One region of the Nonomuraea sp. C10 genome, then DNA from elsewhere that is predicted to be linked to it. Evidence: riboswitches for the same ligand, from Rfam matches in the RefSeq annotation. Region 1 holds a riboswitch; each other region holds the start of a gene.
What was found. A riboswitch is a leader RNA that binds a small molecule or an ion and turns the genes downstream of it on or off. The one in region 1 is predicted to bind cyclic di-AMP.
Positions count from the first base shown of each region.

Region 2: linked by a shared signal. The riboswitch ahead of FR742_RS45565 (hypothetical protein) and the one ahead of FR742_RS02640 (CHAP domain-containing protein) in region 1 are both predicted to bind cyclic di-AMP.
Region 3: linked by a shared signal. The riboswitch ahead of FR742_RS04490 (D-alanyl-D-alanine carboxypeptidase family protein) and the one ahead of FR742_RS02640 (CHAP domain-containing protein) in region 1 are both predicted to bind cyclic di-AMP.
Region 4: linked by a shared signal. The riboswitch ahead of FR742_RS05670 (hypothetical protein) and the one ahead of FR742_RS02640 (CHAP domain-containing protein) in region 1 are both predicted to bind cyclic di-AMP.

Region 1 is NZ_VPFF01000001.1:551,518-559,103, reverse strand. It holds gene FR742_RS02650 (maltokinase N-terminal cap-like domain-containing protein) at 1-653, shown strand, start outside; partial or broken gene FR742_RS02645 (DUF4328 domain-containing protein) at 650-919, opposite strand; gene FR742_RS02640 (CHAP domain-containing protein) at 954-1,628, opposite strand; cyclic di-AMP (ydaO/yuaA leader) riboswitch at 1,642-1,790, opposite strand; gene FR742_RS02635 (MFS transporter) at 1,999-3,522, opposite strand; gene glgB (1,4-alpha-glucan branching protein GlgB) at 3,664-5,814, shown strand; gene FR742_RS02625 (S8 family serine peptidase) at 5,913-7,586, shown strand, end outside.
Region 2 is NZ_VPFF01000001.1:802,972-810,557, forward strand. It holds gene FR742_RS03740 (erythromycin esterase family protein) at 1-1,168, shown strand, start outside; gene FR742_RS03745 (rod shape-determining protein) at 1,175-2,197, opposite strand; gene FR742_RS03750 (DUF5302 domain-containing protein) at 2,358-2,558, shown strand; cyclic di-AMP (ydaO/yuaA leader) riboswitch at 2,713-2,850, shown strand; gene FR742_RS45565 (hypothetical protein) at 3,036-3,881, shown strand; gene FR742_RS03760 (alpha/beta fold hydrolase) at 3,920-4,783, shown strand; gene FR742_RS03765 (hypothetical protein) at 4,909-5,280, opposite strand; gene FR742_RS03770 (roadblock/LC7 domain-containing protein) at 5,303-5,677, opposite strand; gene FR742_RS03775 (MarR family transcriptional regulator) at 5,707-6,507, opposite strand; gene FR742_RS03780 (roadblock/LC7 domain-containing protein) at 6,511-6,888, opposite strand; gene FR742_RS03785 (DUF4032 domain-containing protein) at 7,060-7,586, opposite strand, start outside.
Region 3 is NZ_VPFF01000001.1:958,499-966,084, reverse strand. It holds gene FR742_RS04535 (nitrate- and nitrite sensing domain-containing protein) at 1-241, shown strand, start outside; gene FR742_RS04530 (roadblock/LC7 domain-containing protein) at 241-666, shown strand; gene FR742_RS04525 (DUF742 domain-containing protein) at 663-1,061, shown strand; gene FR742_RS04520 (ATP/GTP-binding protein) at 1,042-1,641, shown strand; gene FR742_RS04515 (DUF1838 family protein) at 1,689-2,603, opposite strand; gene FR742_RS04510 (zinc-binding dehydrogenase) at 2,742-3,752, opposite strand; gene FR742_RS04505 (fumarylacetoacetate hydrolase family protein) at 3,749-4,597, opposite strand; gene FR742_RS04500 (IclR family transcriptional regulator) at 4,610-5,386, opposite strand; gene FR742_RS04495 (SDR family NAD(P)-dependent oxidoreductase) at 5,520-6,194, shown strand; cyclic di-AMP (ydaO/yuaA leader) riboswitch at 6,299-6,441, shown strand; gene FR742_RS04490 (D-alanyl-D-alanine carboxypeptidase family protein) at 6,453-7,358, shown strand.
Region 4 is NZ_VPFF01000001.1:1,200,522-1,208,107, reverse strand. It holds gene FR742_RS05690 (LLM class flavin-dependent oxidoreductase) at 1-501, shown strand, start outside; gene FR742_RS05685 (TrpB-like pyridoxal phosphate-dependent enzyme) at 543-1,853, shown strand; gene FR742_RS46490 (50S ribosomal protein bL37) at 1,893-1,970, opposite strand; gene FR742_RS05680 (DeoR/GlpR family DNA-binding transcription regulator) at 2,113-2,892, shown strand; gene galT (galactose-1-phosphate uridylyltransferase) at 2,889-3,971, shown strand; cyclic di-AMP (ydaO/yuaA leader) riboswitch at 4,042-4,181, shown strand; gene FR742_RS05670 (hypothetical protein) at 4,187-5,149, shown strand; gene FR742_RS05665 (response regulator transcription factor) at 5,167-5,811, opposite strand; gene FR742_RS05660 (sensor histidine kinase) at 5,808-7,064, opposite strand; gene FR742_RS05655 (ABC transporter permease) at 7,101-7,586, opposite strand, start outside.

The DNA of each region.
Region 1 (7,586 bases):
CTGAGGCGGGCGGCGACTTCGCCGCAGAGGCGGGCCGGCTCGGCGCGGCCACCGCCCGCGTCCACCACGAGCTGCGCGAGGCGTTCGGCACGGAGGTGATGGAGCCGCACGAGATCAAGCGGATGGCCGAGGACTTCAGGCGCCAGCTCGGCCGCGCCGTGGGCGAGGTCCCCGAACTGCGCGAGCACGTGCCCGCCCTGGAGCTCGCCTACCACCGGGCCGAGGAGCTGACCACCGAGGTGCGCGTCCAGCGGGTGCACGGCGACTACCACCTGGGCCAGGTCATGCGCACCACCACCGACTGGGTGGTGCTCGACTTCGAGGGCGAGCCCGGCCAGCCGCTGGCCGAGCGCCGCGCGCTCTCCTCGCCGCTGCGCGACGTGGCCGGCATGCTGCGCTCGTTCGACTACGCGGCCAGGCACCTGCTGGCGGACCACTCCGAGGCGGCCCGCCTGGAGCCGATGGCCGAGGAGTGGGCCAAGCGCAACAGGGCCGCGTTCCTTGAGGGCTACGCCGAGGGCGGCGGCGTCATCACCCCCGCCGACACGGCGCTGCTGCGGGCGTTCGAACTGTCGAAGGCGGTCTACGAGGTCGTGTACGAGGCCCGCAACCGCCCCACCTGGGTGTCGATCCCCTTGGCCGCCTTCCGCTAGACGGCCGGGCTCTCGAAGGGCGACACCGGAGCGGCGGGGCGCCGCGCCTCCTGCGCGTTGCTGATCCGCAGGACCACCAGGGCCGCCGGCACCGCCGCCACCAGCATCAGCGCGCAGCTCAGCACGTCGAACCTGGCCGCCGACGCCATGGACTCCAGCTCTTCGGCGTTGAAGAACAGCCGCCCGGCCACGAGCGCCACCCAGTTGCCGATCAGCCAGAGCGCCCACCAGAGCGTGACCAGCCCCGAGCGCGGCCAAGGATCGTTCTCGTCCCGATGGCTGGCGCGGTTGTCAGGCCGTTCAGGCGGCCTTGTACTCGGGGTAGCCGTAGCCGGCCACGTGGGACACGGGCCGGATGCGCTCCTCGACCTTGCCGTTGCCGGTGTTGCCCTCGATCGTGGTGATCGTGCCGTCGCCGTTGTCCTTCTTCACCAGGCCGACGTGGTCGACGGCGCTGATGTTCTTGCTGCCGCCCCAGTCGAAGAAGACGACGCTGCCGGGCTTGGCCTGGCTGCCCCAGCGGTTGTTGTCCTTGAACCACTGGGCGTGGGTGACGGTGTAGGCGTCCCAGCCGATCGTGGAGCGGGCGCCGGCCTGCTCGCCGACCCAGGACACGAACATCGCGCACCAGGGGGCGTTGGCGTACAGCGCGGGCGTGCCGCCGCCGTCACGGGCCAGGGTCTCGGCCGCGCGCGGGGAGGACATGTACCACTGGTGGAACTTGGTGCCGCCGCCGGCGGCGTCCTCGGTGACGCCGATCTGCGACTCGGCGACCTGCAGGACGGTGCTCGCGCTGACGGCGGTGGACTGGTTCGCGCTGCTCTGCTGGTGGGCGACCGGGTGGGGCTGGGAGGGGGAGGCGGCGGCCGCGGTGGCGGCGGCGGAGGTGCCGGCGAAGGCGGCGCCGAGTGCCAGGGTGGCGCCCAGGGCCAGGCGGGAGGTGGACGGGATGCGATCGAAGATGTGCTTGACCATGCTCGGGGATTGCTCCTTGCTTCCATGCCGCCTACCGGGTTAGCTGTCGGGTTCGGGCGTGGAAGTGCCCTACGGCGCGCCCTTGGTGAAGAGCGACCGATTCACCCCAGAGAAAGGTGGGTCCCCGGTTCCGCCAGAGGGCGGATTCGGCGGCCGCGCCGTGTTCCCGCAATGTGCGCGGGTGGGCGCGGTCTCGGCAATTCATCGGCAACGCGCGGGGGCTTACCTAAAAGCGCTGCTCAAGCGCGTGCCATCGATGGGTTCGAAGGTAATCGTCGCGCAAGGGAAAGGGCAAGCGCGGGACGGACCCCGGCGACGGGATCCCCCATGACATGGGGGATCCCGCACGAATTCTTTACCTTCGATCCGGTTACGAACCGTCGGGCGAGGAGCCGAGCCGGGGGACGTGGCGCAGGGCGGTGGCCGCCAGGATCGCCGCGGCGAGCAGGACGACGGAGGCGGCCGCCGCCGTGACCGTGAGGCTCGTGGTGAAGGCGGCCCTGGCCGCCTCCGCGAGCGTGGCGGCGACGGAGGCGGGCTGACCGGACGCGACGGCCATGGCGCCGCCCAGGGTGTCGCGGGCCGCTGCCGCCGCCTCCGCGGGGACTTCCTCCGGTACGCGCAGGCGGGCCTGGTAGACGGCGGCGGCGATGCTCCCGAAGACGGCCAGCCCGGCCGCGCCGCCGAACTCCTGGGCGGTCTCCGACAGCGCCGCCGCCGAGCCGGAGCGCTCCGGCGGCGCCGCGCCGACCACGATGTCGATGCCCAGCACGAGCAGCGGCGAGCCGCCCAGGAAGAACAGCGTCTGCCCGGTCACCAGCGCGGCGAGCCCCGACGTGCCTGCCATCGTGAGGAGCAGGACCCCTGCCGCGCCGAGCACCAGTCCCCCGGCCGCGAGGACCGCGGGCCGGACCCGCCGCGCCAGCGCCGGGGTCGCCACGAACCCGAAGATGATCGCCACCGCGTTGGGCAGCGTCCACAGCCCGGCCTCCAGCGGCGACAGGCCGAGCACGAGTTGCAGGTACTGCGCCGTCAGCAGGCCGATCCCCGGCCCCACCAGGATGACCAGCATCAGCGTGCCCAGCGCCCCGGAGAAGCGCCGCTCGGCGAACAGCCGCAGGTCGAGCAGGGGTTCGGCCAGCCCGCGCTGCCTTCGTACGAAGACCACCGCCAGCGCCGTCCCGGCTACCAGGGAGAGCGGCGCTACGGCGCCCGCCCCGCCGGCGGCCAGCTCCTTCACCCCGTAGGTGACCGCGAGCGCGGCCGCGACCGACAGCACCACGCTGGGCGCGTCGATCCGGCCCACGGCGGGCGAGCGGTACTCGGGCAGCAGCAGCGGCCCCGCCACCAGCAGCACGGCCATCACCGGCACCCCGAGCAGGAACGCCGCCCCCCACCAGAAGGTCTCCAGCAGTGACCCGCCGAGCAGCGGCCCGATCACCATGCCGCCGGTGAAGCCGACCATCCACAGGCTGATCGCGGTCGTCCGCTGGGCGGGGTCGTGGAACATGGTGCGGATCAGCGACAGTGTCGAGGGCATGAGCGTCGCGCCCGCCACGCCCAGCGCGGCGCGGGCGGCGATGAGCACTTCGGCGCTCGGCGCGTACGCGGCCGCGGCGGAGGCGAGCGCGAAGGCCGCGGCCCCGATCAGCAGCAGCCGCCTGCGCCCGATCCGGTCGCCCAGCGTGCCCATGGGGATGAGGAACCCGGCGATCAGGAACCCGTAGATGTCGTTGATCCACAGCAGCTGCGCCCCGGTGGGCCGGAGGTCCTCACTCAGCGCGGGCACGGCCAGGTGCAGCACGGTCACGTCTATCGAGAGCAGCAGGGTCGGCAGGATGAGGACGGCCAGGCCGATCCACTCCCGCTTGCCCGCACGCTGTTGTATGTCCATGCATGGAACGCTAAAAACCCAACCACGCTTGAGGTCAATCCCCGATAAACCCAAGATTCCGCACTTTCGGTGATTGTCGGGGTGAATGCGGGCAGTGCCACAGATGGACGGTCGCCATAGGGCAGTGTTGGGAGCATGCCGATGAGGACAGAGCTCGACCGCCTCGCGGGCGGGGCGCACCACGATCCGCATTCCGTGCTGGGCGCCCACCCAGGCGCGGGTGGGGTGACCTTCCGAGCGCTGCGCCCGCTCGCCGAACGGGTCCGCGTGGTGCTGGACGACGGCACCGCGCACGACATGAAGCACGTGGCCCACGGCGTGTTCGAGACCACGGTCCCCGGTCTGGACAAGGTTCCCTCGTACACCTTGAGCGTGCGCTATCCCGGCGGTGAGGCGCACGAGACGCGCGACCCGTACCGGCACTGGCCCACGCTGGGCGAGGTCGACCTGCACCTGATCGGCGAGGGGCGGCACGAGCGGCTGTGGGAGGTGCTCGGCGCCCGCGTGATGGAACACCAGGACACGCCGGGCACGGCGTTCGCCGTCTGGGCGCCCAACGCCCGCGGCATCCGGGTGATCGGCGACTTCAACCACTGGGACGGCACCGCCTACCCGATGCGCTCGCTGGGCCGCTCGGGGGTGTGGGAGCTGTTCGTCCCCGGTCTCGGCGCGGGCGAACGTTACAAGTACCAGGTGCTGGGCGCCGACGGCGTGTGGCGCGACAAGGCCGACCCGATGGCGCGCAGGACCGAGCTGCCCCCGCAGACCGCCTCGGTCGTCGAGCAGTCCGACTACGTCTGGGCCGACGAGGAGTGGATGGCGGGGCGGCGCGACGAGCAGCCGCGCAACCGGCCGATGAGCATCTACGAGGTCCACCTGGGCTCGTGGCGGCCCGGCCTGTCCTATCTGGAGCTGGCCGACCAGCTCTCGGAGTACGTGGCCGACCTGGGCTTCACGCACGTGGAGCTGCTGCCGGTGGCCGAGCACCCGTTCGGCGGGTCGTGGGGCTACCAGGTGACCTCCTACTACGCGCCGACGGCCCGCTTCGGCACCCCCGACGAGTTCCGCGCGTTCGTCGACCGGATGCACGCCAAGGGCATCGGGGTGGTGCTCGACTGGGTGCCGGCGCACTTCCCGATGGACGACTGGGCGCTGGCCCGCTTCGACGGCACCCCGCTCTACGAGCACGCCGACCCGGCCAGGGGCGAGCACCCCGACTGGGGCACGTACGTGTTCGACTTCGGGCGCCGCGAGGTGCGCAACTTCCTGGTCGCCAACGCGCTCTACTGGCTCAAGGAGTTCCACATCGACGGCCTGCGGGTGGACGCGGTGGCCTCGATGCTCTACCTCGACTACTCCCGCCGGGAGGGCGAGTGGACCCCCAACGTCTACGGCGGCCGGGAGAACCTCGACGCGGTCGAGTTCCTCAAGGAGATGAACTCGGTCTGCTACCGGGAGGCGCCCGGCATCGCGACCGTGGCCGAGGAGTCGACCGCCTGGCCGGGGGTGTCGCGGCCGGTGCATCTGGGCGGGCTCGGCTTCGGGTTCAAGTGGAACATGGGCTGGATGCACGACACGCTGGAGTATCTCCGGCACGAGCCGATCTTCCGGCAGTACCACCACCATCAGATGACGTTCTCCCTCATCTACGCCTACTCGGAGAACTACGTCCTGCCGCTCTCCCATGACGAGGTGGTGCACGGCAAGGGCTCGCTGATGGGCAAGATGCCCGGCGACGAGTGGCAGCGCTTCGCCCAGCTGCGCGCGCTGCTGGCGTTCATGTGGGCGCATCCGGGCAAGCAGCTGCTGTTCATGGGCGGTGAGTTCGGCCAGGGCTCGGAGTGGTCGGAGGAGCGCGGGCTCGACTGGTGGGTGCTGGAGTTCGACGGCCACCAGGGCGTGCAGAGGCTGGTACGCGACCTCAACCGGTTCTACAAGGACACCCCGGCGCTGTGGGAGCAGGACACCAGGCCCGAGGGTTTCCGGTGGATCGACGCCGACGACGCGCCGGGCAACACGTTCTCGTTCCTGCGGTACGCGAAGGACGGGTCCGCGGTGGCGTGCGTGGTCAACTTCAGCGGCGCGGCGCACGAGAACTACCGGCTCGGTCTCCCGTACGGGGGGCGCTGGGCGGAGGCGGTCAACACCGACGCCTACGAGTACTGGGGCAGCGGCGTGGGCAACATGGGCGAGGTGGAGGCGGTCGACGAGCCGTGGCACGGGCTGCGCTACTCGACGACGTTGCGGGTGCCGCCGATGGGCGCGGTCTGGCTGACCTCTCCGCCTTCCTGACTGGTGCCTGAAAGTCTGGTGAGAAAGGAGCGGCAGGGCCTGTCCGGTCCTGACAAATCACCTTAAACTCCGAGATCATGTCTCCTCGGAGGAAGCCGGTGCGACTTCGCCCCCTGATCGCTGCCGCGATCATGCTGGCGCTGCTCCCCGCGGCGCCGGCGTTCGCCGACGATCCCACACCGACCCCAACCCCCGCCGCCACGAGCGCCGAAGAGAAGGTCGAGGAGGGCTTAGCCGTCGACGGCGGCAGCGTGCGCGCCATCGTCGAGCTGACCGACCCCGCCCAGCACGCCCCGATGGCGGCCAGGGCCGCCGAGGGCAGCGTCGAGGTGCTGCTGCAGCCTCAGGCCCAGCCGTTCATGGTGGTCGAGGGCACGGCCGAGGAGCTGGCCGCGCTCGCCGAGGACCCCCGGGTGACGTCCATCCACCGCGACCGCGCCTACCCGCCCGCGCTGGCCTCCAGCATCGCGCAGATCGGGGCCGACCAGGCGCACGCCGCCGGTCACACCGGGGCCGGACAGAACATCGCGATCCTGGACACCGGCGTCGACCTCGACCACCCGTTCCTGAGCGGCCGGGTGGTGGCCGAGGCCTGCTTCTCCGCCGTGGACGCGGGCGTCGAGTCGCTCTGCCCCAACGGCCAGACCAGCCAGGTGGGCGCCGGCTCGGCCGACGCCACCACGGCCAAGTGCCTGCTGGACGGGACGAACCTGTGCGACCACGGCACCCACGTGGCCGGCATCGCCGCGGGCACCGGCGGCGTCGCGCCCGGCGCGGGGATCGTCGCGGTGCAGGTGTTCAGCCGGGTCAACGACGAGGACCTGTGCGGCGCGGCCGCCTGCCTGCTGGCGTACGAGTCGTCGCTGCGGCTGGCCCTGGACCACGTGGCCTCGCTCACCGAGCCCATCGCGGCGGTGAACCTGAGCCTGGGCGGCATGCCGTACGAGACGAGCTGCGACGACAGCGAGGAGGCGCAGGTCTTCAAGCCGAAGATCGACGCGCTGCTCGCCAAGGGCGTCGCGACCGTGGTCGCGGCCGGCAACGAGTACTTCGAGGGCGCCACGTTCCCCGCCTGCATCAGCTCCGCGGTGGCCGTCGGGGCGAACGACGACGGCGACGCCATCGCCGACTTCTCCAACCGGGGTGCGCTGCTCGACCTGTTCGCGCCCGGCGTGGACATCGAGTCGTCGGTGCCTGACGACCAGATGACCACCTACAGCGGCACCTCGATGGCCACCCCGCACGTGGCGGGCGCGCTGGCGCTGCTGAAGGCGCAGTCGCCGGACACGCCGATGCCGGACCTGATCGCCAAGCTCGTGTCAACCGGCAGGCCGTACGTCTACCAGGCCAACGGTGCCGAGGTGCGGACGCCGCGGCTGGACGTGGCGGCGGCGGTGACGGGCGGCACGCCGCAGCCGGAGATCAGCCAGAGCCCGCCGGCCGCCCCCGACCCGGCCGATCCCGGCCCCACGGACCCGGACCCCGCCGACCCGGACCCGAACCCCGAGCCCGACCCGACGGACAGCGGGCCGACCCCCCAGCCGGAGCAGCCGTCGGACGACCCGACGCCGGTGCCGCTGCCGACGGTCACCGTCACGGTCACGATCACCGTCACGCCGACCCCGGCAGCCAAGGCCGCGCCGGTCTGCACCAGGGGCACCGCGGCCAAGCGGCTGACCGCCAAGCAGTGGGCCAAGGAGATCCACCGCGGCAGCGGCACGATGAGCGACGAGACCCTCACCTGCTATCTGAAGCTGGTGGGCAAGGCCAGC
Region 2 (7,586 bases), 250 kb from region 1:
CAGGGCCGTCCCGCTCGACGGGCTCGACCCGCGCGGGCCGGTCGCCGGCCTGGAGCCGCTGCGCGAGGTCCTCGACGGTGTCAGGGTGGTGGGGCTGGGGGAGGCGACCCACGGCACGCGGGAGTTCTTCCTGCTCAAGCACCGGCTGCTGCGGTTCCTCGTGGAGGAGCTGGGGTTCACCGTGCTGGCGATGGAGGCCAGCGTGTCGGCGTCCGAGGCCCTGGACGCCTACGTCCTGGGCGGAGCGGGGGAGCCGGAGCGGCTGCTGGCCGACCTCGGGTTCTGGACGTGGCGGACGCGGGAGATGCTGGCCGTGGTGGAGTGGATGCGCGCGCACAACCGCACCGCCGAGCCGAAGGTGCGCTTCGCCGGGATCGACCCGCAGTTCCCCGCAGCGTCGCTGCGGTGGCTCCGCGATCACCTGGGTGAGCGGGCCGGCGAGCTGCTCGGGCCGCTGGCGGTGCTGGGGGAGACGCGCCTGGGAGTGGGGGAGCCGCTCGACCCGGCGATCGAGGCGGCCGCCCGCGGGCTGGCCGACGAGGTGGGCGCCGGCGGCCCGGAGGAGGCGCACGCCAGGACCGTGAGCCAGTTCGCGACACTGGTCACGCGGCCGATGCGCGACGCCGACGGGGCGCGCACCGCCGGGGCGGCCCGCGACCAGTTCATGGCCGACAACGTCGACCGGCTGCTGGAGGACCCGGCCGCGAAGGTCGCCGTCTGGGCCCACAACGGTCACGTGGCCGCCGGCCACTACGCGCGCCTCGGTGCTCCGGTCATGGGAGATCATCTGCGTCAGCGTCACGGCGCCGGTTACTACGCGCTCGGCCTGCTGTTCGGACAGGGTGAGTTCCGGGCCAGGCGGCTCCGGTTCGGCAGGCCCGACGTGCGGCGGCCGCCGGTGCGCCACCGGGTGCCCGCCGCCGGCAGGCCCGACGTGGCCGAATCCCTGCTGGCCGCCGCCTGCCCCCGCGATCACGTCGTCGACCTGCGCCTCGGGCCCAGGCCCGAGGCGGTGACCCGGTGGCTGGGCGAGCAGCAGTACGTGCGCGGTTACGGCGCCACGGCCGGGCGCTTCTCGTACAAGCTGACCTTCACCCCGGCCGTGCTCGGCGCCGCCTTCGACGGGCTCGCCTACATCGCGCACGGCACCTGTTCGACCCCGCTGTAAGGGTTGTCACAGCGGGGGCCGGGGGCCGATGGCGCCCAGGCGGTCGGCGTATCTGCCGAGGCCGAGTGCCATCGACTCGACGGGCCGGTCCGCGCGCCGCACCGGCACGCCCATGGCGGCGCGCAGGCGTCTGGCCAGGCCGCGCAGCAGCGCGCCGCCGCCGGTCAGCACCGCCCCGTGCGCGGCGACGTCGGCGGCGAGCTCGGCGGGGCAGCGCTCCAGGGCCGTCGCCGCCGCGCGGGCGATGGCGTCGGCCGGCGCCCGGGTGACCTCGTACAACTGCTGGACGGGCAGCCACGCGACCCGCTCGCGCCGCGACTCCGGGTCGAGGCCGCGGACGATCACGTGCCGGTCCAGCGGTTTCCAGGACGGGCCCGCGCGGAGCTTGGCCGCCTCCGCCTCCGCCTCGCCGACCAGCAGCCCGTGCTCACGGGCGACCAGGGTGGCGATCGCCGCGTTCACGGCGTCGCCGCCGGCGTGGACGGTCCCGGCGGCGACGACGGCGCCGCAGGCGAGGATCGCGATCCTGGTCAGGTGAGGGCCGATGTCGACGATCATGCGCCCGGCCGGCTCCGTCACCGGGAGCCCCGCGCCGAGCGCCACCGCGACGGCGTGCTCCACGAGGTACACCCGCCTGGCGTCCGCCTCGTAGGCCAGGTCGCGCACGGCCGAGCTCAGGATGGGCGGGGCGCCGTCGGGCAGCGCCATCACCAGCCGCGGCCGGGCGTACGGGTGCCCGTGCACCTTGCTCAGGAAGTGCTTGACCAGCCGCCCGGCGAGCTCGCCGCCCTCGCGCACCGGCCAGCGGGCGATCCCGTCGTCGTCCCGTACCGCCCGCGTGCCCGCCCCGCTGGAGGGCGAGCACGCCGCGTACGCGTCCGCGCCGAAGAGCGTGCGGCCCGTGGCCGCGCAGGCCGCCGCCATCGACGGCTCGTTGAGCACGACGCCCAGGCCGGGGGCGTAGATCTGGGTGGTGGCCGTGCCGAGATCGATCGCGAGATCCCGGCCGAGGAACGCGAGCGGGCTCACCGCCGCGGCTCCGGGGGGTAGAGCTGCATGTCCGTGGTGTTTCCTCGATCGGGTCAAGGCAACACCAAGTCGCCGGCGCGCGTCCCGCCGATGATCCCGGTTATGCGCTGTCAAGGCCTGCGTGCGAAGCTGGAGGCTGTACGCACATCAGGAGGCCCTCATGGCGGAAACCCCGGAGCCGGAAGTCGACGAGACTCCCGAGGACGAGATGAAGCGCAAGTTCCGTGAGGCACTGGAGCGCAAGCGCGGCCAGCAGGCGGGATCTGGCGGCAGTGGTAGGGGCGCCGACCATTCCAAGATCCACGGAGCCCACGGCCCGGCTGCCGGCAAGCGGTCCTTCAGGCGCAAGAGCGGCGGCTGAATCTGGGTGTTCAAGGGGGTACGGCATGCCGTACCCCCTTTTTCTAGGTAGATCTTCGCCCGAATCATGGGCTTACCTTTGCGTTTGTCCGATTTGCTCGCTAGATTGGTCGGCGTTACCAGGCAGTGACCTTGGCTCTTCACCAGGAAGAGGCGGCTGCCTGGCGCCGAATCCCGCTCCCCCGCGGGAACCGGGGACCCACCTTCTGGGGTGAATCCGGCCCATGCGGCCGGTAGGGCATCTCCACGTCCGAACCCGTCAGCTAACCCGGTAGGCGAGATGGAGAGGACGTTTTCCTGTGATGAATCACCGCGCCCGTCCCCCCTACCGCGGGATGTCATCGGCCGCCGATTGAGCGGCACCATTTCCTGATCTTCCTTTCGCGCTCCCACCGTAGCGTCCGTACGGCTTGATGCCCGGCTACGTCGTTCCGCGAGCGCATCTTTGCTGTTGCCTCACAAAGGACTTCTGTTTTTCATGTCTGCTCGTTTCAGCATGCGTTCCATCGCCGCGATCGTCGCCGCCGCCGGCACGCTGGCGCTCGGCTCCGGCGCCGCCGCTCACGCCGACACCGACAAGGGCACGGAGAAGGTCCTGCTCCAGGGCGAGACCACGGCCTCCTACTTCTGGGACGACGGCTCCGGCCGCGCGGGTGACACCGGCCTGCCGGCCAGCGGCAAGCCCATGCAGAAAGGCATGGCCGCCAGCCCCAGCTGGCCGCTGCTGACCGAGGGCTACGTCGTCTACAAGGGCAAGAAGGCGCCGTTCTTCGTCGGCGACCGCGGCCCGGGCGTCCCGTCCAGCAAGGGCATCATGCTCGACCTGGACGGCAAGACCTTCGCCGACCTGACCGGCGGGAAGTTCAACCCGCGCACGCTCATGGTGGACGGCAACGGCGGCAAGGGCCACATCGAGGTCGAGTACGTCATCACCAAGTGGGGTGACGGCCTGGGCCTGAAGAACCACCCGGTCGCCTTCTCCGAGGGCGCCTACAAGCGCATGGACCGCAACCCGGCCGCCCCGCCGGTCCTGGCCGGGGACAAGGCGGACGACAAGGCGGACAAGAAGGACGAGGAGAAGGCCGTCGCGGGCCAGTCCGGCAGCGACAAGGCCGAGCCCGTGAAGACCAGCCCCGTGAAGGCCGACCCGGTGAACCTCGTCAAGGCCCCGGCCGAGCCGCAGCCCGCCGCCGGCGGCGCCGAGGCGGCCGCGGCCACCGAGCGGAGCAACGTGGCGGGAGCCGCCGTGGCCGGCGGCGTGATCCTCGTCGGCGGCGGCCTGGTGCTGGGCCGCGAGCGCATCCGCAAGCTCGTGCGCCGCTGACCTTTGCGTCACCACGATTAGAATGTCATTCTAGAGCCGTGACCTCGACCGCATCGGCTCATGGAATCGACATCGCGTACGAGAGCTTCGGCTCTCCCGACGGGCGCCCGCTCCTCCTGATCATGGGGCTGGGCGCCCAGCTCATTCACTGGGACGACGAGCTGTGCGAGCAGCTCGCCGAGCAGGGGCACCATGTCGTCAGGTTCGACAACCGCGACGCCGGGATGTCCACCCACCTCCACGAGGCGGGCGCGCCCGCACCGGGCAAGCCGGCGCCCTACCTGCTGGACGACATGGCCGCGGACACCGCCGGGCTGATGGACGCCCTCGGCTGGCCGGCCGCGCACGTGATGGGCGCCTCGATGGGCGGCATGATCGCCCAGTCGCTCGCCATCCGGCATCCCGAGCGGGTGCTCACCCTCATCTCGATCATGTCGACCCCCGGTGGCGCGGTCGCCCCGCCGAGCGAGAGCGCCCGGTCGGTCCTGTTCACCAAGCCGGTGACCACCCGGGAGGAGGCCATGACCCAGGCGCTGGCGACCTGGTCGGTCATCGGCTCCCCGGGGTACGAGCTCGACCGCGAGCGTGTCCAGCGGCTGGCCGGGGAGGCGTTCGACCGCGGCCACGACCCGGCGGGGTTCGCCCGGCAGCTCGCCGCCATCATGGCGTCGCCCGACAGGACCGAGGCCCTCACCCGGCTCAACGTCCCGGCGCTGGTCATCCACGGGGCCGACGACCAGCTCGTCCCGCTCTCCGGGGGGCAGGCCACGGCAGCGGCCATCCCGGGCGCCGAGCTCAAGGTCTTCCCCGGCATGGGGCACGACCTCCCGCGGGCGCTCTGGCCGGAACTCGTCGAGGCCGTCACCAAGCTCACCGCCGGTCACGCGGGCCCGGCCCGCTGATCCCGGGACCGTTGGAAGGGGCGCACCTCGCGAAGCGCCGGGAGGCTGCCGCTCGCGAGATGCGCCCCGGCGGCGGCACGCGCTCGCCGCGCCCGGACGCGTGCCGCCGGGTTCTCGGGGGAGGGTCAGACCTCCAGCTTCTCCTCGATGCTCTTGAGATGGTGCCTGGCCAGGGCCAGGTTGGCCCGGCCGCGGTCCAGGGCCAGATAGAGGAACAGGCCCTTGCCGCCGCGCCCGGAGATCGGCCGGATGATGTGGTACTGGCCGCCGAGCGTGATGAGGATGTCCTCGATGGCGTCGTTGAGCCCGAGCGAGTCCATCGTGCGGAGCTTCGCCTTGACGACCTCGGTGTTGCCGGCCGCGGCGACCTGGAGGTCCAGGTCCTTGGACCCGCCCAGGGCGCCGAGCGCCATGCCGCTGCCATGGTCCACGATGGCGGCGCCGATGGAGCCGTCGATCGCCATCATCTCCTTGAGAGAGATGTCCATGCTGGCCATGCTTTCCTCCGATCAGGAATGGTCACTTCTTGCCTGCTGCCACCGCCGCCACCGCGGCGGCGGTCTTGCGCCCCTCCAGCCGGAGCAGCCCGAGGTTGGCGCCGGGCTCAGCCAGGACTGTGAGGACGACAGTGGGGCCGGCGGCGTAGAACGCGGCGTGGCCCGCGCTGCCGGAGACGAGCGTCTCCTCCAGGTCGCCCCGCCCGGCCAGGATCATCATGCGCCGGCTCATCGCGAGCAGCGCCGCGGCCAGCGCGGACACGTGCTCGCTGCTGTCCTCCGCCAGGTCGCAGGCGATCGTCAGCCCGTCGATGGTGGAGGCCACGCTCCCTTTGACGTCGGCCGTCCGTTCGCGCAGGAGAACCATCTCCTTGAGCACCTCTTGACGCAGTTCCACAGATGGCCTCCTCCTGCGTGAGGGGAACCTCACGTCAGCTCCTCCAACGCCTTCCTGAGCCGCAGCAGCAGCTCGATGTCCGTGGGGTCCCCGGTGACGACCGGGCCGAGCGGGCCGCCGGCGGTGGCGTCCGCCCCGTGCCGGGCGACGTCGAGCCGCTTGACCCGCCTGGGCAGCGGCTCCGTCCCCTCGGCCGCGACGATCAGGCCCGCCGCCGCCAGCCTGCGCACCGCCAGCAGGACCGCGTAACCGGACCGGCCCAGCCGCTTGGCCAGCTCCAGGGGAGTGGCCTCGCCGTCGGCCCCGATCGCCACCTCCCACTGCACGTCGCTGAGCGTCACGCTCTGCCCGGGCATCCGCCGCGCGGCGCGTACGGGGGAGGTGTCCAGGTCGGCCCGCGGCCACGTCTCGGCGAGCCGTGCCCGGCGGCGCGCGCACTCGCGCACCAGGCCGGGCACGTCGAAGTACCAGCGCCCGCCGAGCCAGTGCCCCTCGCCGGGCCGGAACCTCGGCCGGGCGCCGGTCACCGGCAGCAGGAAGAACGCCGCGTCCAGCACCGCGCCGAGCACGCAGTACTGCAGCTCGCCGAGCGTGACCCGGCCTTCCTCCAGCAGGCGCTCGGTGCCGCCGTCGGCCTGCAGCCTGCGCAGCGCCGACTCCGGCACCCGGCCACCGGCCGCGAGCAGCCGCTCGGCGCCGGGCACCTGCGCGCAGGTCATGTACGTGATGCGCCCGTCGTCGAGGTAGACGGTGCCGGCGCGGCCCACCCGCAGCGCACCGGTGGCCCGTTCCTTGGCGAGGCCGGCCAGGAGCGTGTCCAGCGACGGCATCGGTCACGCCAGCAGCTGCTCGGAGATGGTGCGCAGCCGGTGGCGGGCCAGCGCGATGTTCGACCGCTCCATGTCGAGGCGCACGTAGATCACCAGCGGCCCCTCGAACAGGGTGTCCATCAGCCTGATCAGGTGGTGTCCCTGGTCGGTGCTGATCAGCAGGTCGCCGATGCGCACGGTGTCGCCGGGACAGGCCCGCGAGAGCCCGTCCATGCTGGCCCGCAGCATCTCGGTCAGCGCCGCGGCCGCCTTGTCGGCGTCCACGCCGCGGGGTTGCCCGCTGAAGGACACGGCCATGCCGCTCGTGTGATCCACGAGCATCGCGTCGAGCGCTCCCGGTATGGCCATGACTTCGGTCAGGCAGCTGTCGAGTGCGAGCACGGTGGCCTCCCTCGCCGTCATGCGGACGCGGACAGCTTAGGGATGCCAGAAGAGACGGAAATGAACGGCGATAACGTGAGCCGCACCGAGATGAAGTTGTCTACGGCTGAGGCGAAGAAAAACCCTACTGAGAGGGATAATCCCGCGATTTATGAGGAAATGACAAAGGCCTCAGGGAAGGTTATTCGCATTCGGTTCCGTCGCCTCATCCGGAAGGAGCGCCTTCTCGTCGGGCTTGAAGACCAGCACCTTGTCCACGTACGACTTGACCGCCGCGGCCAGCCCCACATCGCTCCCGGCCGCCTCCGACAGGTACCACCGGTGGTCGAGGATCTCGTGGAACAGCTGCGGCGCCTCCAGCTTGCCGCGCAGCCCGGCCGGGATGGCCGCGATCGTCGGCTGGAACACCTCGGCCAGCCAGCGGTGCGCCACGATCGCCTCGTCCTCGTGCCGCAGCCCCACGGCGACCCGGAACCCGTCGAGGTCGTTGAGCAGCCGCCTGGCCTGGTTCTCCTCCGCGTCCAGGCCGGTCAGCCGCAGCAGGCGGCGCTGGTGGTGCCCGGAGTCGACCACCTTGGGGCGGACGATCAGCCGGCCGGTGCCGACCTTGCGCCGCACCATCATCTCGGCCACGTCGAACCCGAGCAGGTTCAGCCGCCGGATCCGCTGCTCCACCCGGTGCCAGTCGACCTCCTCGA
Region 3 (7,586 bases), 410 kb from region 1:
CCTCCGGCCGCTCCCCCAGCGGGTGCGCCAGGCCAGCCTCGCCGCGGAGCTCAAGGTCCCGGCGGCCAGAGACGAACGGACCGGCCAGGAGTTCGCCGTGCGCGACCAGCCCGGCCGGTCCAGCGCCGCGATCGGCGCCTTCCAGAGGCAGTCCCGCAAGCGCCGGACCGGTGACGACGCCTCCCGGCCCGGGCAGGGCGGATCCGCCGAGCCCAGTTCCCCTACGACGGAAGATCGATGATGACGCAGCGCACCACCGCCACGAACATAGACGTGGACTGGCTTCTGGACGGCCTGGTCGACCGGGTCGCGGGCACCCGGCACGCCATCGTGCTGTCCGACGACGGCCTGGTGATCAGCCGGTCCAGGACCATCGAACGCGCGGACGCCGAACGCCTGGCGGCGATCGCCACCGGCCAGCAGAGCCTGGCCCGCGGCGTGGGGCAGCTGTTCAGCGGCGGCCCGGTCCACCAAGTGATCATCGAGATGGCCGACCTGTGGCTGTTCGTCACGGCCGCGGGCCGGGGGACCCATCTGGCCGTGGTCGCGTCCCAGGAGGTCGACGCCGAGCTGATGAGCGTCGCGATGCACACCCTGATCCAGCAGGTGGGCCAGGCGCTGGGCACCGAGGCGCGCCCCCCGCATGACGGGGGGAGACACGGATGAGGCACTGGACGGAGGGCTTCGAGGACGAAGACGCCGACGAGTCCCTCGTCCGTCCCTACACGATCACCGGCGGACGGACCGCACCCGAGCGGGACGACCTGGCGCTGATCACCCTGGTGACGACGGTCTCCGAGGCCTTTCCGGAAGCCGCGCGCGGCCGGAGAAGGATGCAGCCGGAGCACCGCACCATCTTCACGCTCTGCAAGCGGCCGCTGGCGGTGGCCGAGGTCGCCGCCGCGCTGAACCTGCCGGTGTCGGTGACCAAGATCCTCATCGGCGACCTGATCGAGTCGGGTCAGGTGCTGGCCCGGCCGCCGCTCTCCTTCGCACAGGCAGGCGGTTTCCCCGACATGGCAATCCTTGAGGCGGTGAGGGATGGGCTACGCGAACTCTGACCATGCGGACGCCGCTCCCCTGGCAGTGAAGATCCTGGTCGCCGGCGGTTTCGGCGTCGGGAAGACGACCCTGGTCGGCGCGGTGAGCGAGGTCGCCCCCCTGCGCACGGAGGAGTACCTGACCCACGCCAGTGTCGGCGTCGACGACCTGGAGGGCGTGGGCGGCAAGTCCACCACCACCGTCGCGCTGGACTTCGGCCGCATCACCATCAACAGGCAGCTCGTGCTCTACCTGTTCGGCACGCCCGGCCAGGAGCGCTTCTGGTTCATGTGGAACGACCTCGTCAACGGGGCGATGGGCGCGGTCGTCCTGGTGGACACCCGCCGGCTGGAGGTGAGCTTCGCGTCGATCGACTTCTTCGAGAGCCGCGGCATCCCCTTCGTCGTCGGCGTCAACTGCTTCCACGGTGTCCGTGACCGGACGCGGGAGGAGATCCGCAAGGCGCTCGACCTCGACCCGCAGGTGCCGCTGGTGCTCGGTGACGCCCGCGACCGGGCGGCGGGGCGCGACGTGCTGCTGGCGCTCATCGACCACCTGATGGCCACCCGGTCCCGCACCGCGCCGCATCCCGTGGCCTGATGCGTCCTACCAGGCGGAGCCGTCGTGGCTCCGCCTCGGCGGGCGGTTCAGGCGCGGCCGTTGGCGGCGCACCAGCCTGCCCAGGTGGTGGCGCCCTTGCCGAGCTGCTTGTTGTAGAAGGACGTCCACGAGTTCTCGCTCGGCCCAGGCGCGCCGGGGGCGGCCTTGTACAGCGGATGGCTCTTCTCGACCTCGGCCCGCAGCCACGGCTCGATGTCGGCGTACGAGCTCAGCGACCAGCTGCGGGCGTGGTAGGTGAGCTGGCCGCGCACGTCGGTCTCCGCCAGGCACATGAACGGCGCCCACGGGCTGGTCCGCGACCAGCTGATCTTCGTCTTCATCGCGCCGGACGGGACGCCGGGCTTGGTGCGGGCCGCCACCTCGCGGTCGTCCACGGAGAAGTCGAACATCTCCTGCGCCGCGTACACGCCGCCGACCAGGCCGAACCGCTCGCCGAGGGTGGCGCCGAAGTCCGTCCGCACGGGGATGTCGCTGGTCCACACGGTCTCGTCGTGCAGGCGCTGCAGCGGCGGGCCAACGTAGGAGGAAGTGATCGGGAACGGGCCGAAGTTGACCGTGTCGTTGTTGATGGGGACGACGGGATACGTCTTGCCGTCGACCGGGTTCTTCCACGTGCGCACGACGTGCTTCGGGTCGGCCGGGTCGGTGTAGAAGACGATCTCGCGGGAGAGCTGGTAGAGCTGGGTCGTCCCGGGGACCCGGTACAGCCGCCGGATGTTGTAGCCCTCGATGTTGAAGAGCTTCTGGCCGTGGCGCAGCTCCGGGTCCAGGCTGTTGCCCTCGATGTTCGCGTACACCGAGCCGGAGATCCGGAAGACCATGTCCTTCCCGTCCGGGCGTCCGAACGTCTGGAGGGAGAGCTTCGCGCTCTTGTCGGTGACCGTCTTGTAGACGGGCCCGGGGTCTGTGGGGGCGCCGCCGTCCGCCGCCGCGCCCGGCATGCCGGTACCGAGGACCAGGACGACAAGGGCTAAGAACCCCGTAACGCTTCGTTTTAACACGTGAACGCCTTTCACTTGGAGACGCAAGCGAACAGCGCCATATGTGATCATGCCGAGCGAAGGGTTGTCCAGGCGGCGTCAGCGCCGGGGGTCGATGTGGATCTTCGGACCGGCGCCTCCGGGACGGCGGCCGGCGAGGACGCCGGCCGTCTCGGCGAGGCCGACCGTGGCCGCGACCAGCGGGCGGGCGTCCACCGAGCCGTCGGCGTAGGCGGCGATCGCGCCGGCCAGACCGGCCGAGCCGCCCAGGATGCCGACGGCGGTGACGTCCTTGAGTACGAGGTCGCGGGTGTCGAGGGTGGACGGGGTCCGGGCCAGGCCGATGTAGACGAGGCGGCCGGCGGGTTCGACGAGGTCGAGCGCGAGTGCGGGCAGTCCGGGCGCGTTGGAGGCGTCGATGACGGCGTGCCAGGGCAGCGCGGGCAGCGACGCCCTGGTCCAGGTGCCGGTGAAGCCGAGGTCCGCGGCCAGGCGCAGGCCCTCGTCGTCGCGGCCCATCAGGTGGACCTCGACGCCTCGGGCGCGGGCGAACAGCGCCGCCAGCAGGCCGATCGTGCCCGTGCCCAGGACCAGCAGCCGCTCGCCCGGATCCAGGGCGGCGCCGCGGACGGCCCGCAGCGCGTTGCCGCCGGGTTCGACGAGGGCGCCGAGCGCGGGGTCCACGGTGTCCGGCAGCCGGTGCAGGGCGGTGACGGGCACGGCGACTTGTTCGGCCAGCGCGCCGGGGCGGCCCCGGCTGATGCCGATCTCGGCCAGTTCGGCGCACACGTGGTGGCGGCCGGCGCGGCAGCGGGCGCAGTGGCCGCAGCCGAGCATGGTGTCGCCGGTGACGCGGCGGCCGAGCCAGGCGGGGTCCACGCCCTCGCCGATGGCGGTGACGCGCCCGCACCACTCGTGGCCCGGCCGTAACGGGTAACGGGACCGGCCGGTGCTCAGGTAGCTCATGTGGCCGGTGAACAGCTCGACGTCGGTGCCGCACACGCCGGCCCTTTCGACGTCCACCACCACCTCCCCGGGCGCGGCGACCGGCGGCTCGACCTCCTGGACCTCCGCCTCCCCCGGGCCGGTCAGCACCAGCGCCCGCGTCACCGGGGGCCGATCACCTTCTGGCGCTGGCTGCCCAGGCCGTCGATGCCGAGCTCCATCACGTCGCCGGGCCGGAGCCAGACGGGCGGGTTCTGGCCCATGCCGACGCCGGGCGGGGTGCCGGTGTTGATCAGGTCCCCCGGTTCCAGCACCATGAACTGGCTCAGGTGGTGCACGATGACGTACGGGTCGAAGATCATCGTCTTGGTGGTGCCGGTCTGGCGGCGCACGCCGTTGACCGTCAGCCACATGCCGAGGTTCGTGACGTCGGCGATCTCGTCAGGGGTGACGAGCCAGGGACCGGCCGGGTTGAAGGTCTCGGCGGACTTGCCCTTGCTCCACTGGCCGCCGCGCTCCATCTGGAAGGCGCGCTCGCTGACGTCGTTGACCACGCAGTAGCCGGCGATGGCGTCGCGGGCCTCCTCCACCGAGTCGAGGTAGGAGGTGCGCCTGCCGATGACGATGCCGAGCTCGACCTCCCAGTCGGTCTTGGTGGAGCCGCGCGGGATGCGCACGTCGTCGTACGGCCCGACGAGGGTGTTGGGTGACTTGGTGAACAGGATCGGCTCGTCGGGGACGGCCTGGCCGGTCTCGGCGGCGTGGTCGCTGTAGTTGAGGCCGATGCAGAGGATCTGGTGCGGCCTGGCGATCGGGGCGCCGACGCGCTCGCCGGCGAACGCGCGGGGCTGACCTGTCGCGACCCGGTCGGCGAGCAGGGCGGCGCCGCCCCGGGCGAAGAACCGCTCGTCGAAGTCGGGGGTGACGTCGGAGACGTCGATGTAGTGGGTCTCGTCCACGCGGACGACGGGCTTCTCGGCGCCTGGCGCGCCGATGCGCATGAGCTGCACGTGTCTTCTCCGTTAGCTGGAAGGGGGCCGATCGCCGGAGACGATGGCGAGGATGGCGGGCAGGTCGTCCACGAGCGCCCGCACGGGGGTGCGGTAGGCGAGGCCGCTGATGCTGATCGCGCCGCTGGGCACGGTGGGCGAGGTCAGGTAGGCCGGGACCGCGAGACAGTTGACGCCCGGCTCGTTCTCCTGGTCGTCGACGGCATAGCCCTGTCTGCGGACCCGTACCAGCTCGGCGTGCAGCTCCCCGGCCGTGCCGATGGAGCGGCCGGTGGGCCGCTCCAGCGTCCGGTCGCCCACCCAGGCGCGCACCGCGTCCTCGTCGGGCAGGGCGGCGGCCAGCAGCATCTTTCCCACGCCGGTGCAGTGGGCCGGATTGCGGCCGCCCACGACGGAGCTCAGCCGGACCGCCCCGGACGGCGGGTCGAGCTTGGAGCGGTAGACGACCCAGGGGCCGTCGAGCACCGCGTAGTGCACCGTCTCGCCGTACCGGTCGCACAGCGCCTCAAGGATCGGGGTCACGCGGACGTGGTCGGGGCGGGCCTCGTGGTGGGCGAAGGCCATGCGCAGGAACTCGTCGCCGAGCACGTAGCGGCCGTGTCCGTGCCGGCTGGCGAACCCGGCCCGGCGCAGCGAGGCCAGCGCCCGATGCACCGTCGGCTTCGAGCTGTCCACCGCCCGCGCCATCTCCTCCAGCCCCACCCCGTCGGGGTGACGGGCCAGCTCCGCGAGCACCGCCAGCACGCGATCGGAGCCTACGAGCCGCTGCTCCTCCGTCCATTCGGGCATATTCCGTACGTTAGACCGTCGTTCCAGGAAACGGAAGTTGCTCGCGGAGAAGGCTTCCCCGGGTGGCGGGAGCCGGTTAGCCTCACAGACAGTTCCACTCATGTGTTATCGATTCCAACTATTGGAAAGAGACATGCGCACCGCTCTCATCACCGGCGGGGTCAGCGGCCTGGGCAGAGCCGCCGCCGTCCGCCTGGAAGCCGACGGCGTCCGGGTCGTCACCCTCGACATCGCCGACGGCGCGGACCTGGTCGTGGACGTCACCGACGCCGCCGCCGTCCAGGCCGCCGCCGACGAGATCGGCCCGGTCGACATCCTGGTCAACTCCGCCGGGATCGTCGGCCCCAACGCCCCGCTCTGGCAGCTCCCGCTCGACGGCTGGCGGCGCACCTTCGAGGTCAACGTCGACGGCACCTTCCACACCTGCCGCGCCTTCGTGCCCGGCATGCGCGAGCGCGGGTGGGGCCGCGTCGTCAACATCGCCAGCATGGCCGGCAAGGACGGCAACCCCAACATGGCGCCGTACTCCGCCTCGAAGGCCGCCGTCATCGCGCTGACCAAGTCGCTCGGCAAGGAACTCGCCACCAGCGGCGTGCTGGCCAACGTGATCGCCCCGGCCGTCATCGAGACCCCGATGAACGCCGACACCGGCCCGGAGGCGCTGGCGCACATCACCGGGCTCATCCCGATGCGCCGCGTCGGCCGCCCCGAGGAGGTCGCCGAACTGATCGCCTGGCTGGCCTCCGACAAGGTCAGCTTCTCCACCGGCGCCGTGTACGACATCAGCGGGGGACGCGCCACGTACTGAGCTTCATAGGCGAACATTTGACCGTTTTATTCCTTTTTGCTACGTTTGAGGCTTGCAGCAGCGGGGTCCGCCATGCGACCGCTGTGTTCTGCCCGGACCGCGCCTTCGCGCGGCCGCCTAATCCGCCATCCGGCGGAGCCGGGGACCCACTCTCATTCCGGGGTGAATCGGCGCCCGATCTCGCGCCGTAGGGCACTTCCACGCCCGAACCCGTCAGCTAACCCGGTAGGCGGCATGGAAGCTAGGAGCAATCCCTTCATGCGTCTCACCCATCGGATCAGCCATCGGATCAGCCATCGGATCAGCAGTGCCCTGCTCGGCCTCGCCGTAGCCACGGGCGCCATGACCACCGCCGCCGGCGCCGCCCAGGCCGCCACTCCGGCCGCGGCCGTCGAGCGGCCCCTCGCCAACGCCCCCTCCGTGGCCGGCAGCGCCGCGTACCTGATGGACGCGAAGAGCGGCGAGGTGCACTTCAGCAAGGAGGCCGACCTGCGCAGGCCGGTCGCCAGCCTCACCAAGGCGATGACCGCCTACACCGTGCTCAAGCAGGCCAAGCCGACGGACAAGGTCACGATCACCGCCGAGGACGTCGAGTACGGCAGCCAGGGCGGCGCTTCGGTGGCCCACCTGCGCGCCGGCGACACCCTCACCGTCGAGAACCTGCTGTACGGGCTGATGCTCCCGTCCGGCGCCGACGCCGCGCACGCGCTCGCCCGTGCCTACGGCCCCGGCGTGCCCGGGTTCGTCGCCGAGATGAACGACACCGCCCGCAAGCTCGGCATGACCGACACCGTGTACGTGAACGCCGACGGCATGCCCTACCGGGGCGGCGGCCACTCCACCGCCCGCGACCAAGCGACGCTCGCCAAGGCGACGCTGGATGACCCGACCCTCAAGAAGATCACCTCGACCCGGTACCACGCCGTGGAGTCGACGTCCGAGCACGGCTCGTACGCGTGGAAGAACACCAACCGCCTCCTCGCCGCGCCGGGCGCCCTCGGCGTGAAGACCGGCTACACCAGGGACGCGGGCTACACGCTCGCCTTCGCCGGCGAGCGCGACGGCAACCGCCTGGTCGGCGTGATCCTCGGCGAGACCGACTCCGGCCGCCGCTTCCAGACCGCGCAGGCTCTGCTGGACTGGGGGCACGCGGGCCACCGATAGGTCCCTTTCCTGCTTGTTGCCTGGGAAGATGTGGCCTGGTGGCAGCCGGGGCCGCACGATCGGCTAGCGTCGAAAACGGCGCGTGCGGACGGTTTGTCCGGCACGCGCCTACTCGCCGGTCGCAGGTCCAGGCCCCGGCTTCGAAAGGAAAGAGATGGTGGAGCCGGTGCCGGCTGACCTGAACACGATTGAGCGCCGAGGCGCGGTGCCGGGACGGGGGTGCGCGCG
Region 4 (7,586 bases), 650 kb from region 1:
GTCGCGGTCGTCAGGGCGATCTGGAGCGGCGAGCGCAACCGGCGGTTCGACGGCGAGCACTACCGGCTCAGCGGCGCCCAGGCGGGGCCTGAGCCCGCGCACCCGATGGAGATCTGGCTCGGCGTCGGCGGGCCGCGGGCGCTCGCGCTCACCGGCAGGGCCGCCGACGGGTGGCTGCCGTCCTCGTCGTGGGCGCCGCCGGAGCGGCTGCCCGAGCTGCAGGCGCGCATCGACGAGGCCGCGGAGAAGGCGGATCGCCGGCCGCGGGACGTGCGCAGGCTCTACAACGTCAACGGCACCATCACCGGAGGCCCGAGCGAGGGCTTCCTCAAGGGCCCGGCCGGGCAGTGGGTGGACGAGCTGACCGACCTGGCGGTGGCCTACGGGATGGACACGTTCATCCTGTGGCCGGAGGGCGACCAGCGGGAGCAGCTGACCAGGTTCGCCGAGGAGGTCGTGCCGGAGGTGCGCCGCCAGGTCGACGCGGAGCGACGCGCCTGACGGGACTGGATCGTGACCGGCGGCGGGAGCAGACTGGGACGATGATCCCCAGCAACTGGTACAACATCGTTCCCGATCTGCCCGTCCCGCCTCCTCCGCCGCTGCACCCGGCGACCAGGCAGCCGATCGGTCCCGATGACCTGGCGCCGCTGTTCCCGATGGAGCTCATCCGTCAGGAGGTCGGCCAGGAGCGGTTCGTGCCCATTCCCCAGGAAGTGCTCGACGTCTACCGGCTGTGGCGGCCGACCCCGCTCATGCGGGCCCGCAACCTGGAGAAGTCGCTGGGCACGCCGGCGCGCATCTACTACAAGTACGAGGGCGTCTCCCCGGCCGGCTCGCACAAGCCGAACACGGCCGTCCCGCAGGCGTTCTACAACGCCCAGGAGGGCGTGCGCAGGCTCACCACCGAGACGGGCGCCGGGCAGTGGGGCAGCTCGCTGGCCTTCGCCTGCGCCCAGTTCGGCCTCGACTGCGAGATCTGGATGGTGCGGGCCTCCTACGACCAGAAGCCGTACCGTTCGGCGCTGATGCGCGTGTACGGGGCGAGCGTGCACGCCAGCCCGTCGCCCGTGACGCAGGCCGGCAGCAAGGTGCTGGCCGAGTACCCCGGCTCCCCCGGCAGCCTGGGCATCGCGATCAGCGAGGCGGTCGAGGTCGCCGCGTCGGCCGACGACACCCGGTACGCGCTCGGGTCGGTGCTCAACCACGTGCTCATGCACCAGACGGTGATCGGCGAGGAGGCGCTGGGGCAGCTGGAGGAGATGCCGGACGTCATCGTCGGCTGCACCGGCGGCGGGTCGAACTTCGGCGGCCTGGTCTTCCCGTTCCTGCGCGAGAAGCTGGCCGGGAAGATCGACCCGGTCATCCGGGCCGTCGAGCCGGAGGCGTGCCCGTCGTTCACGCGCGGCCGCTACGCGTACGACTTCGGCGACACGGCGGGCCTGACCCCGCTGATGAAGATGCACACGCTGGGCCACGACTTCGTGCCCGACCCCATCCACGCGGGCGGGCTGCGCTACCACGGCATGTCGCCGCTGCTGTCGCACATGTACGAGCTGGGGATGTTCGAGGCGGTCACCCGCTCGCAGAGGGAGTGTTTCGAGGCGGGGGTGCGCTTCGCCAGGACGGAGGGCATCCTGCCCGCGCCGGAGCCGACGCACGCGCTGGCCGAGACCATCGCGGAGGCGCTGCGCTGCAAGGAGAGCGGGGAGGAGAAGATGATCCTGACCGCGCTGTGCGGGCACGGCCACTTCGACCTGGCCGCCTACGAGCGCTACCTGTCGGGCGAGATGGAGGACTTCGCGCTGCCGCAGGAGCGCATCGACGAGGCGCTGAGCGGGCTGCCGGCGTGAACGAGGACCCGCCGCCCGCCGGGCGGGCGGCGGTGTCCGTCAGCGCGCGGTGGGGCGCTTGCCGTGGTTGGCCTTCTTCTTCTTGCGTGCCTTGCCTTTGCGTGCGCGCCTGGCCATATGGTCACCTCCCGGTGGTCGGGGTACGGGATCCGACCCAACGTCCCTCTTCACCGGCTTCCCGGCAAGGCCTGGGGTTACCTAACATTCCCCAACATATTCGTGTCATAATTTGGTGGAATCTGTTGGAAGGAGCGGGGGCGTGCTCGCACAGCAGCGCCAGCAGGCGATCCTCGAACGCGTGCGCAGCAAGGGCGGTGTCCGGGTGGCCGACCTCGTGCGCGAGCTCGGCGTCTCCGACATGACCATCCGCCGGGACCTGGAGGTGCTCGCCGACCGGGGGCTGCTGGAGAAGGTCCACGGCGGCGCCACCGCGGTCGGTCCCGGCTCCACCGAGGAGCCCGGCTTCACCGCCAAGTCGGCCAGGCAGCAGCAGGAGAAGGAGGCCATCGCGCGCCGCGCGGCCCAGCTCGTGCGCCCCGGCACCGCGGTCGCCCTGTCCGCCGGCACCACCACCTGGGCGCTGGCCCACCATCTGATCGGCGTGCCCGAGCTCACCGTGATCACCAACTCGATCCCGGTGGCCGACGTCTTCCACCGCAACGCCCGCGCCGACCGCACGGTCGTGCTCACCGGCGGCGTGCGCACCCCCTCCGACGCGCTCGTCGGCCCGGTCGCGGTGGCCGCGATCCGCCGCCTGCACGTCGACACGCTCTTCCTCGGGGTGCACGGGATGAGCCTGCGCGCCGGGTTCACCACTCCCAACCTGCTGGAGTCCGAGACCGACCGTGAGCTGGTCAGCGCCGCGCACCGGCTCGTGGTGCCGGCCGACCACACCAAGTGGAACACGGTCGGCATCAGCACCATCGCCGAGCTGACGGAGGCCGACGTGGTCATCAGCGACGCGGGGCTGCCCGAGGAGGCACGCAGGGAGCTGGCCGACAGGGCCGGAGAGTTGATCATCGCAGAGGGGGCGGCGTGAAGCGCACCATCACCGAGCTGGCCGACGGCCGGGAGCTCATCTACTTCGACCGGAGCGACGGCGCCGACCGCAGCGCGATCGACCGGCGGCCGCTGGACCCGCGGCCGGTGGCGTCGGAGCTGCGCTACGACCCGCTGACCGAGGAGTGGATCGCGATGGCGGGCCACCGGCAGACCCGGACGTTCCTGCCGCCGCCCGACGAGTGCCCGCTGTGCCCGTCGTCCGACACGCGGGCGTCGGAGATCCCGGCGTACGACTACGACGTGGTCGTGTTCGAGAACCGCTTCCCCTCCTTCTCCGGCAATCTCGGGACATATCAGGATGTCGGAGGGCTGAGCGAGGTCCGGCCGGGCATGGGGCGGTGCGAGGTGGTGTGCTTCACCTCGACGCACGACTCGTCCTTCTCCCGGCTCTCCGACGACCGGGTGGAGCTGGTCATGGAGGCCTGGGCCGACCGTACGGCCGAGCTGTCCGCGCTGGAGGGCGTCGAGCAGGTCTTCTGCTTCGAGAACCGGGGCGAGGAGATCGGCATCACGCTCTTCCACCCGCACGGGCAGATCTACGCGTACCCGTACGTGACGCCGCGCACCAAGCTGCAGCTCGGGGCGGCCCGGCGGTACGCGGAGCGGCGACAGGGCCGCAACCTGTACGCGGACGTGCTGGCCGCCGAGCGGGAGGCCGGGGTCCGGGTGGTGGCGGCCAACGAGCTGTGGACGGCGTTCGTGCCGGCGGCCGCGCGCTGGCCGTTCGAGGTGCACCTCTACCCGCACCGGCAGGTGCCCGACCTGGCGGCGCTGTCGGAGGCCGAGCGGTCCGCGTTCGCCCCGCTCTACACCTCGGTGCTGCGCGCCCTGGACGGGCTGTTCGGGGTGCCGATGCCGTACATCTCGGCCTGGCACCAGGCGCCGGTCCGGCAGGACCGCGAGCTGGGCTACCTGCACCTGGAGCTGTTCTCCATCAGGCGGGCCCCGGGCAAGCTGAAGTATCTGGCAGGATCCGAGTCGGCCATGGGCGCGTTCGTCAACGACGTGCTCCCCGAAGAAGCCGCACGCATGCTTCGATCACAGGTAGATCACTAAGAGATTTCCGTTTGACTCGCATTACTTGTGATCTACCACTACTATCCCTTCCAGCACGACCGTAAAGCGCCGTGTGAACATGCCTAATCCTGGGCGAGGTGCCCAGGAGCCGGGGACCCAATTGCACTTGGGGTGAATCCACTTCGGTGGTAGGGAGCGCTCCCGTACCCGAACCCGTCAGCTAACCCGGCCGGCAGAGGGAGAGGACCCATCACGTGGCGGCAGCGTCCCCCGCGCACCTTGCCATCGGTTTCGTCACCGCCGCGGCGGTGCTTTTCACCCCGGCCCTGACCACGTCCGCGGCGGCGGACCCCAAGCCCGGCGAGCAGCAGCTCCGCAAGGAGCTGAAGCAGCTCAACGCCAAGGTCGACAAGCTGATCGAGCGCTACAACCTCAAGCGCGTCGAGCTGGCCGAGGCCCGCAAGGCGGCGGAGGAGGCCGACAAACGGCTGGCCACCGCCGAGCAGACCCTGAGCTCCGCCGAGGACCGGGTCGCCGAGCTGGCCCTGCTGCAGTACCAGAGCGGTGGCATGCAGCTGCCGAGCCTGATCCAGTTGCCCGACGGCCGCAACGCCGCCCTGCTGGCGCAGCTCACGGCCGAGCAGCAGGCGCTGGTCGACAAGGTGGCCGAGGCCCGCGACGAGACGAAGAAGGCGGCCGACGAGGCCACGGCGCTGACCAAGGAGATCGAGTCCGACGCCGCCGAGGTGGCCGGCCAGCGCGAGGAGGCCGAGGGCGTCATCAAGGACATCGAGAAGAAGCTGGAAGATCTGGTGCCGATCGCCACCGGCCGCCGTTCCGACGGCACCTGGGCGCCGCAGCTCCCGTCGGGCGCCGACAACATCACGCCCCGCACCCGGCTGATGAAGACCGAGATCGCGAAGAACTTCGCCCTGCCGTTCAGCGTGGGCTGCTTCCGCTCCGGGTCGAGCGGCGAGCATCCGCTGGGCCGGGCCTGCGACTTCATGATGAGCACCGGCGGCTCGATGCCGTCAGGGACCAACACGGCCCTCGGCGACCGCATCGCCGAATGGGCCGTGCAGAACCGCGGCAAGCTGGGCGTGAAGTACGTGATCTGGAAGCAGCGGATCAACCACGGCTCGGGCTGGAGCGGCATGTCCGACCGGGGCAGCATCACCGAGAACCACTTCGACCACGTGCACATCTCGATGCACTGAGAAGGGGATCTCCAGCGTCATCGCGGGACGAGCAGCCCTCGGTGGAACGCCTCGGTGACGGCGGCGGCGCGGTCCCCCACGCCCAGCTTGGCGTAGATGTTCAGAAGGTGACTCTTGACCGTGGCCTCGGTGATGAACAGCCGGGCGGCCGCCTCACGGTTGGTGTTCCCGGCCGCCACGAGTTCGAGGACCTCGAGCTCACGACGGCTGAGCAGTTGCGGCGCGGGGGTCCTGACCCGGTTCATCAGCCGTGCCGCCACCGAGGGGGACAGCACGCTCTCGCCCTTGGCGGCGGCCCGCGCGCCTCGCAGCAACTCCTCCCGGGGAGAGTCCTTGAGCAGGTAGCCGGTCGCCCCCGCCTCGATCGCCGGGAGGACATGGGTGTCGGTGTCGTAGGTCGTCAGGACCAGCACGCGCGCGGTGACGCCCAGCCTGGTCAGCTCGTTGATCGCGGTCAACCCGTCCATGCCCGGCATGCGCAGGTCCATCAGGATCACGTCGGGCCGGAGCTCCTGGGCGAGCCGTACGGCCGCGGCGCCGTCCGCCGCTTCGCCCAGCACCTCGAATCCCGGCGCGGAGGCGAACATGCTGCTCAGCCCGTCCCTGACGACGGGATGGTCGTCCGCGATCAACAACCGGACCGTGGCCGCGTGATCGGTCATGCGTGGCTCCCGGCCGGCAGGGTGGGGACGCAGGCCGAGATCCCGGTGCCGGCTCCGGGCTCGGACTCGATCCGCAGCGTGCCGGACAGTCCTTCGACGCGCTGACGCATGATGGTCAGGCCGAATCCGCCGCCGCGGGGCGGCGGTGACCCGCCGTCCGTGTCGAGACCCGCGGGGTCGAAGCCCCTGCCGTCGTCACGTACGTCCAGCGCGACCTCGTGGTCCAGGTAGGACAGGGTCACGCCGACCCTGGTGGCGTGCGCGTGCTTGGCCACGTTGGCCAGTGCCTCCTGGGCCGTGCGCAGCAGCGCGAACTCGGCCTCCGGTGTCATCGGCAGCGCCGTGCCGGTCGTCGTGACCTGAACGGCGAGCCCGTGCAGCCTCGACCACCGGCCGGCGACGTCGGCGAGGGCGTCGCTCAGGCGCGCGGTCCGCAGCGGCTCGGGCCGGAGCGCGTCGACCGAGCGCCGCGCCTCGGCCAGGCTCTCCCTCGCCAGGTTCTTGACGGCGTCGAAGGGCCGGCGCCACGGCGCCGGGACCTCGTGCATCTGCTCGGCCGCCTGGAGCTGCGCGATGATGCCGGTGAGCCCCTGCGCCAGGGTGTCATGGATCTCGCGGGCCATCCGCCGGCGCTCGTCGAGCACGCCCGCCTCCCTCGCCTGGGCGAGCAGCTGGGCGTGCAGGCCGGCGTTCTCGGCGAGCGACGCCTCCAGCAGCCGGTTCGTCCGGCTCAGCTCTCCGAGGGTCTGCTCGCGCCGCTCCTCCTCCTTCTCGGCGAGCCACAGGCCCCAGGCGCAGGCGCACATCATGGCGATGTTGAAGGCGATGACGATCACGGCCAGCGTCAGGCCGAGGACGTCGGTCGTGGGGATGTTGGACGCCTGCGCCGTACCGGCCAGGACCGCGGTGGCGGCCACCCCCAGCAGTCGCCACGGCCAGCGCAGGACCGTGAAGGAGTAGATGTAGGCGGCGGGGGTGAAGAGCCCGAAGAGGGGATGACGGATCACCAGGACCGCGGTGATCACGAGCAGCCCCGCGACGAACACCCCCATGGTCCGTGGCCGGCCCCACCAGCCGGGACGCAGGGTGAACATGCCGAGCATCCACGCGGCGGCCAGGGCGCACAGGCCGAGGTCGACGAGCAAGGAGCCCGTCCAGTCCTCCACGACCAGCAGGATCGCGACGAGGAGCGCCAGCAGCGCGTAGGGCACCACGTTGACCAGAAGGAACGGCGGCTGTGGCGAAGTCTTCAAGGCTCCCTCTCCCTTGCGGGATTCTATTCCGGGCGGCTATTCCCAGCGGAACCAGCGGATCGCGACGGACGCGCACACCACCGCGTAGGCCGCCAGGGTCAGCAGCGGCACGGCGGACGGGAAGTGACCCTGGTACGCGTCCTGGAACGCCCCCATGCCCGCGCCGAGCGGGGTGTAGTGGGCGATGTCCCGCAGCAGCGGCGGCATCTGCGAGATCGGCACCCACAGTCCGGCGAAGAACATCATCGGGAAGAACAGCACCGTGCCGATCGCCGTGGCCGGGCCGCGCCCGGGCGCGAGCGCGGTGATCAACAGGCCGATCGCGAGCAGCGCGGCCGCCGCGAGCAGCCAGGCGAGGGCGAAACCGGGAAGGTGCTCCGGCAGGCCGACGCCGAAGCCGAACCCGGCCACCGCGAGGAACAGGACCATCGCGACGACCGCGATGGCGAAGTTGGCCACGAGCTGGGCGGCGAGCACGCGGGCCGGGCCGACCGGCGTGGTGCGCATGCGCCGCAGCACGCC